One region of the Bacillus sp. AK031 genome, then DNA from elsewhere that is predicted to be linked to it. Evidence: a T-box and tRNA genes for the amino acid it is inferred to sense, from the RefSeq annotation. Region 1 holds a T-box; the other holds one or more tRNA genes.
What was found. A T-box is a leader RNA that pairs with one kind of tRNA and senses whether it is charged. The one in region 1 lies ahead of metG (methionine--tRNA ligase), so its partner is inferred to be a tRNA-Met.
Positions count from the first base shown of each region.

Region 2: it has a tRNA-Met gene. The T-box ahead of metG (methionine--tRNA ligase) is inferred to sense a tRNA for this amino acid. The anticodon was not compared.

Region 1 is NZ_CP096424.1:1,680,229-1,683,605, reverse strand. Features, by position in the region: gene metG (methionine--tRNA ligase) at 1-1,490, opposite strand, end outside; T-box leader at 1,553-1,822, opposite strand; gene M1E09_RS08460 (GNAT family N-acetyltransferase) at 1,922-2,764, opposite strand; gene M1E09_RS08455 (hypothetical protein) at 2,966-3,097, opposite strand; gene M1E09_RS08450 (N-acetyltransferase family protein) at 3,257-3,377, shown strand, end outside.
Region 2 is NZ_CP096424.1:804,537-807,913, reverse strand. Features, by position in the region: tRNA gene M1E09_RS03955 (tRNA-Glu) at 334-405, opposite strand; tRNA gene M1E09_RS03950 (tRNA-Ser) at 415-505, opposite strand; tRNA gene M1E09_RS03945 (tRNA-Asn) at 513-587, opposite strand; tRNA gene M1E09_RS03940 (tRNA-Ile) at 597-673, opposite strand; tRNA gene M1E09_RS03935 (tRNA-Gly) at 675-748, opposite strand; tRNA gene M1E09_RS03930 (tRNA-His) at 758-833, opposite strand; tRNA gene M1E09_RS03925 (tRNA-Phe) at 860-935, opposite strand; tRNA gene M1E09_RS03920 (tRNA-Asp) at 1,065-1,141, opposite strand; tRNA gene M1E09_RS03915 (tRNA-Met) at 1,251-1,324, opposite strand; tRNA gene M1E09_RS03910 (tRNA-Ser) at 1,342-1,434, opposite strand; tRNA gene M1E09_RS03905 (tRNA-Ile) at 1,452-1,528, opposite strand; tRNA gene M1E09_RS03900 (tRNA-Met) at 1,535-1,608, opposite strand; tRNA gene M1E09_RS03895 (tRNA-Ala) at 1,717-1,789, opposite strand; tRNA gene M1E09_RS03890 (tRNA-Pro) at 1,808-1,884, opposite strand; tRNA gene M1E09_RS03885 (tRNA-Arg) at 1,898-1,974, opposite strand; tRNA gene M1E09_RS03880 (tRNA-Leu) at 1,990-2,078, opposite strand; tRNA gene M1E09_RS03875 (tRNA-Gly) at 2,090-2,164, opposite strand; tRNA gene M1E09_RS03870 (tRNA-Leu) at 2,169-2,253, opposite strand; tRNA gene M1E09_RS03865 (tRNA-Lys) at 2,287-2,362, opposite strand; tRNA gene M1E09_RS03860 (tRNA-Thr) at 2,377-2,452, opposite strand; tRNA gene M1E09_RS03855 (tRNA-Val) at 2,558-2,633, opposite strand; rRNA gene rrf (5S ribosomal RNA) at 2,642-2,758, opposite strand; rRNA gene M1E09_RS03845 (23S ribosomal RNA) at 2,892-3,377, opposite strand, start outside.

The sequences.
Region 1 (3,377 bases):
ACTTCTCTGATTTTTCCTGCTGTAAAAGGGATAAAGGGTGATAGCAGCGTTGCCAAGTTGGCTCCAATGTACAAGCAAGTTTCAAGAATAATCCTTCCCTCGGTTCGACTCTGTTTGATTACCCGCCATGGCTCTTGACTGTCAAAATATTTATTGCTCCAACGTACAACCTCAAATGCTGTCCTCGCTGCTTTTCTGCATTCCCCTTTTTCTAAAAGTTCTCCAGTCTCGAGAAACGCGTCTTCCAATTTTGCCTTTACCACGGGATCAATTTTTTTCACTATCGCTCCTTCTCCAAATTCTTTCCGGTAAAACTCTGCTGTTCTTCTGATATAGTTCCCTAGTCCGCCCAATAACTCGGTATTATGTTTGTATATAAACTCTCTCCATGAAAAATCTGTATCCTTTTTATCAGGGTTGTTTACACTGCAATAATATCGCAAGGTGTCTGGGTGATAGTTTTTCAGGATATCCGGGAGCCAGACAGCCCAATTTCTGCTGGTTGAGATTTTCCTTTTTTCCAGCGTTAGATATTCGCTCGAAATAACTCTTTCCGGAAGTTTTTCTATTCCAATTCCCTTTAAGATGGCTGGCCATATTATTGTATGGAAAGGGATATTGTCCTTCCCATGAACATAATAAGAAGTGGCATTCCCAGCCCAGAATTTTCCCCCATGTAATTCATTGATTCCAGTCCTAGCCATACTGCCTGTCAAATATCCGCATACCGCTTCGATCCATACATAAATCTTTTTATGACTGAAACCTTCAAGCGGGACATCCACCCCTGATCCAATATCTCTTGTAGCCGCCCTGTCCCTCAGCCCTTCTCTTAAATATCTCTCTGTTAATTGAATCGCATTTTCACTCCATTTATCCCGATGGGCATCGAGATATTCTGCTAGTTCAGCCTGCAGGTCCGATAACTTCAAATATAAATGTAATGTCTGCTTCAGTACTGGAGCGGTTCCGCAAAGTTTACAGCTCCTTTCCCTTAAGTCTGCCGGATTCAGGATACTGCCGCATTCATCACATTGATCTCCCCTTGCCCCTTCACCACATTCAGGACAATTTCCTTCGACAAACCTGTCTGGCAGAAACCGGTCACACTCTAAACAAAATGTCTCTTCGGTTCTCTTTTCATAAAGGTACCCATTGTCCAGTAACTTATTGAAAATTTTCTGAACCTCCCTATGATGAATTTCCGAATCTGTTCTTCCAAAATGGTCAAAAGTGAAACCCAGCTTTTGAAAGCTCTCATGAAATTCCTGATGGTAGCGATCAGCGATATCTTTGATTTTTATACCATCTCTATTTGCCCTGATTTCAATCGGTGTGCCGTTACAATCGCTCCCTGACATATAAAGGACATCCTCGCCTTTCAACCGGTAGTATCTCGCCAATATGTCACCCGGCAAAAGTGCTGCCAGATGCCCTATATGCAATGAACCATTGGCATATGGCCAAGCTCCTCCAATAAAAACACTCATAAAAATCTCCTCCTAAAATGGTATAAACACACAAAAACCCCCCGTCCATAGATGCATAGACATCTAAGGACGAGGGGTTCAGCTCGCGGTACCACCTTAGTTTACTGAGGGCTCGCGCCTCCAGCCTCATCAAGTACGGAATGAAAAATAACATCATTCTTATACTGTGACATGGGTAACGGATGCCAAAGCCCGTTCCACCCTACACCAATCGGTTCGAATGGAAATGCTCGGAGACCATATTCAACCAACTTTCCCCTTGCTTCTTTTCAGCAACCGAAGCTCTCTGTTAAGGTTCCACATTGATTTACTCTTCTCGTCAACGCATATGTTTATTATTTTCTATCATATGATAAGTCAGAATCTTTTTGCAAGCATTTCTGCAAAACAACTTAAAAGTCCTCCATTCATGATTATAAGGAGCGTCCTGGTTAGGTTATATTAATCATCATGGAATCGCATACAGGCACGTAGCCGATTTCCATATATATTTTATTAGATGTCGGATTATCAAGATCCGTATACAATGTACAAAATTGATTCGTTTTCAAAAGCATTTTGCTCAGCGTGGCAACCACGGATCTGCCATACCCTTTTCTGCGCTCTTCCTTCGGTGTATACACAAAATTCACGGTAATTCCATTATCTGTCCTTCTTGCTCTCCGCGCCATGGAGACGGGTACATTGTTCACTTTCCAGAGAAAGACTGATTGGTCTGCAATCATTTCCTCCGCTCGTTTCCGGGCATCTTCCCCCGGTATTGGCTTTTCAGGAGTATCCTCTATGAAACCAAGGAGCCAGTCCTTAACAAGATCTATGTCATCTTCACCTGCTAAAGACATCTCCCCCTCGCTGATTTCAATATCCTTCACCTCTTCAAGTTGGTAAATCCTTTGTCTCATATGAACCTGATAAGGCTTCTCTGTCTTCTCACTCCAAACCTCCGCAAGTTTTACTGTCGTTATTTTGTTGCCAATAAAACCTGGCAGCTCAAGTCCCTTTTCGTTACTGTAGTTCCATAGCACCTCGGCGACTTCTTCCGTCTTGTCTTCTGAAAGAACGGTGGCAATCAGGTAATGAGGGGGGGTACGGACAAAGACTGCATGGACAACTCCATCTTCTTCCATTACAGCCAAGAATGGATCTTTATAACGCCCTTCCATTATTTGATCAAGCAATCCAAGCGGCAAGTTATTTTCTGCTTCTTCCTGCAATAATAAAGGACGAACTGCATCGTTAAATTTTTGAACTTTATCATATTGTACTATCTTCATTTTCTTCACCTCTCAAGGATAATTCGACATTAACTTTATTATCCCTGCTGTGCTCTACTGAGAGTAACGAGAGGGCTGGGTCCATTCCAGCGGGTACGTTCGCCGGGCGCAGGAGGTTGATTCAGAACCATCATCTATTTTCTAACTCACAAACTTTCATGTTTTTTTACCCAAAAAAAAAACCGGGTTCATGTCCCGGTTTTAAGTGTTTGGCTTCGTCTTTTCAGCTTTTGGATTTCCTCCGCCAGCTGAGAGTTCTTTAGAAAATTCTTCAGAAGTCAATGATTTCGCTGATTGCAACCCCGACTTTGTCTTTCTGTTTCTTTTGGTCAATATGATCTCCTCCTTTCTATCATAGTTTTCGCTCTTGTCCGTTCATTATTCCAATCCCTATTAGAAAAAAACCTTTTCATAAAGATAATGATTAAAAACTATAGCGGCCCTGTTCAGTTTCCGTTATAATACTCTACAAATTACAGGAGGTGGGTTTGTATGGAAATTCGTTCGCTGATTGCGGAAGATGCGGAGGCTTATTGGGAGCTTCGGCTGGAAGCCCTAAAAAATGATGGGGAAGCATTTGCCACTACATATGAAGAATCTATTGCAAGACAGG
Region 2 (3,377 bases), 880 kb from region 1:
TAGGGACACTTAATTTCTGCTGGCTGCTTCTATATGTCTTTAGAGCGCTCTTAGGTGACAATTAGCTTCTGGTGGCTAGGTCTATATGTCTTTAGGCACTCTTAGGGACTCTATTTGTCCTAAATTTGCTTCTAGAGAATTTGAAGTGTCAGAGAAATTTTTATTGAGACACTGGCTCCAGTAATTATGGATATCTTTAGACCGCTATAACGGCATATTGATTTCAACTTGTTGGTCTCACTCCATTTTTACAACAATAAAGTAGGCCAGTAGGAAATAAACTATTTTATAGCACAAAAAAAAGACTATCTACTTAGATAGTCTTTTAAGTAATGACCCATACGGGATTCGAACCCGTGTTACCGCCGTGAAAGGGCGGTGTCTTAACCGCTTGACCAATGGGCCGTATTGAGATGGCGGAGAAGGAGGGATTTGAACCCTCGCGCCAGTTGCCCGACCTACACCCTTAGCAGGGGCGCCTCTTCAGCCACTTGAGTACTTCTCCGTGTGAATGGCTCCGCAGGCAGGACTCGAACCTGCGACCGATCGGTTAACAGCCGATAGCTCTACCACTGAGCTACTGCGGAATAATACCATGGTGGGCCTAAGTGGACTCGAACCACCGACCTCACGCTTATCAGGCGTGCGCTCTAACCAGCTGAGCTATAGGCCCATGGAGCGGGTGAAGGGAATCGAACCCTCATCATCAGCTTGGAAGGCTGAGGTTTTACCACTAAACTACACCCGCAAAACTTAATGGGGCGACTGATGGGAATCGAACCCACGAATGTCGGAACCACAATCCGATGCGTTAACCACTTCGCCACAATCGCCATAAGTTACTATATTAAAATTAAAATGGTGGCTCAGGACGGAATCGAACCGCCGACACATGGATTTTCAGTCCATTGCTCTACCAACTGAGCTACTGAGCCATAATGGTTTCGGCTTCCGCTAAGCTGCAAATCACTTTGTCAGCGTCTTCTGGGATTTTTGACGATAGTCAAAATATCCAACCTTTAGCGAAACCCTCTTAGTTTGAACTAAGATAAATTGTATAAAAATGGCGGTCCGGACGGGACTCGAACCCGCGACCTCCTGCGTGACAGGCAGGCATTCTAACCAACTGAACTACCGGACCAAGTTTTTTGCTTTTGGCAAAATAAACTTCATTAATTTTGACGCCAGTCAAAATATCTATCCTTTAAAAGGAAAAGGTAAATATTTAGGATTGACGCCAGAAAATTGTATTGCGGGAGCAGGATTTGAACCTGCGACCTTCGGGTTATGAGCCCGACGAGCTACCGAACTGCTCCATCCCGCGACGATAAAAAGGAAATATGGCGGAGGAAGAGGGATTCGAACCCCCGCGGGCTTTAACACCCCTGTCGGTTTTCAAGACCGATCCCTTCAGCCGGACTTGGGTATTCCTCCGTATGAATCAATAATAATGGTGGACCTTGCAGGACTCGAACCTGCGACCGGACGGTTATGAGCCGTCTGCTCTAACCAACTGAGCTAAAGGTCCGTAAAGTAGCGGCGGAGGGGATCGAACCCCCGACCTCACGGGTATGAACCGTACGCTCTAGCCAGCTGAGCTACACCGCCATGATATTGAAAGTGTATCGCTTCCAGTTTCACAAAAGTTTTCATTGCTTCGCTACGCTGCGCGACATTTTCAGAAGTTTATCTACTAAGTTTCGTAAAAAAACCAAGTGGAGCCTAGCGGGATCGAACCGCTGACCTCCTGCGTGCAAAGCAGGCGCTCTCCCAGCTGAGCTAAGGCCCCATAATGTTAATTTTGAAGTGGTCGGGAAGACAGGATTTGAACCTGCGACCCCTTGGTCCCAAACCAAGTGCTCTACCAAGCTGAGCTACTCCCCGCAATGTGTTAATATGGCGCGCCCGAGAGGAGTCGAACCCCTAACCTTTTGATCCGTAGTCAAACGCTCTATCCAATTGAGCTACGGGCGCATATGATAAAATCTCTGGTGCCGAGGACCGGAATCGAACCGGTACGGTAGTCACCTACCGCAGGATTTTAAGTCCTGTGCGTCTGCCAGTTCCGCCACCCCGGCAGGAACTCATATGGAGCGGAAGACGGGATTCGAACCCGCGACCCCCACCTTGGCAAGGTGGTGTTCTACCACTGAACTACTTCCGCAATATGGTGCGGGTGAAGGGACTTGAACCCCCACGCCTTGCGGCGCCAGATCCTAAGTCTGGTGCGTCTGCCAATTCCGCCACACCCGCATAATGATAGTTATTTTGCAGTGCAAAAAACTATGGTGAGCCATGAAGGACTCGAACCTTCGACCCTCTGATTAAAAGTCAGATGCTCTACCAACTGAGCTAATGGCTCGTACTAATTAAAAGTGGTGCCGGCAAGAGGACTTGAACCCCCAACCTACTGATTACAAGTCAGTTGCTCTACCAGTTGAGCTACACCGGCAGGTGTTTTTGTCTCACAAGGAACAATTATACTAGGTTTTAAATCTGATTTCAATGTTACTTTTTGGTATATTTTTTAACTCCGCTTCGCTTCGTAAAAAAATCATGGTGGAGGATGACGGGATCGAACCGCCGACCCTCTGCTTGTAAGGCAGATGCTCTCCCAGCTGAGCTAATCCTCCATTATAAAGCCTGGCGACGTCCTACTCTCACAGGGGGAGATCCCCCAACTACCATCGGCGCTGAAGAGCTTAACTTCCGTGTTCGGCATGGGAACGGGTGTGACCTCTTCGCCTTAATCACCAGACATTGTCTTTTTAAGGACAAGTATTATTATAACGAGTTATTTATTTTTTTCAAGTGTTTTTTGAAAAAAATTATTCACTCAAAACTAGATAAAGTTATGAAGAAAAGAAAGTATTCCGAGTTTCGCTATAATTGTGGTTAAGTCCTCGATCGATTAGTATCTGTCAGCTGCACGTGTCGCCACGCTTCCACCTCAGACCTATCTACCTGATCATCTTTCAGGGATCTTACTCACATAAAGTGATGGGAAATCTCATCTCGAGGGGGGCTTCATGCTTAGATGCTTTCAGCACTTATCCCTTCCGCACATAGCTACCCAGCGATGCCTTTGGCAAGACAACTGGTACACCAGCGGTGCGTCCATCCCGGTCCTCTCGTACTAAGGACAGCTCCTCTCAAATTTCCTGCGCCCACGACGGATAGGGACCGAACTGTCTCACGACGTTCTGAACCCAGCTCGCGTACCGCTTTAATGGGCGAACAGCCCAACCCTTGGGACCGACTACAGCCCCAGGATGCGATGAGCCGACATCGAGGTGCCAAACCTCCCCGTCGATGTGGACTCTTGGGGGAGATAAGCCTGTTATCCCCGGGGTAGCTTTTATCCGTTGAGCGATGGC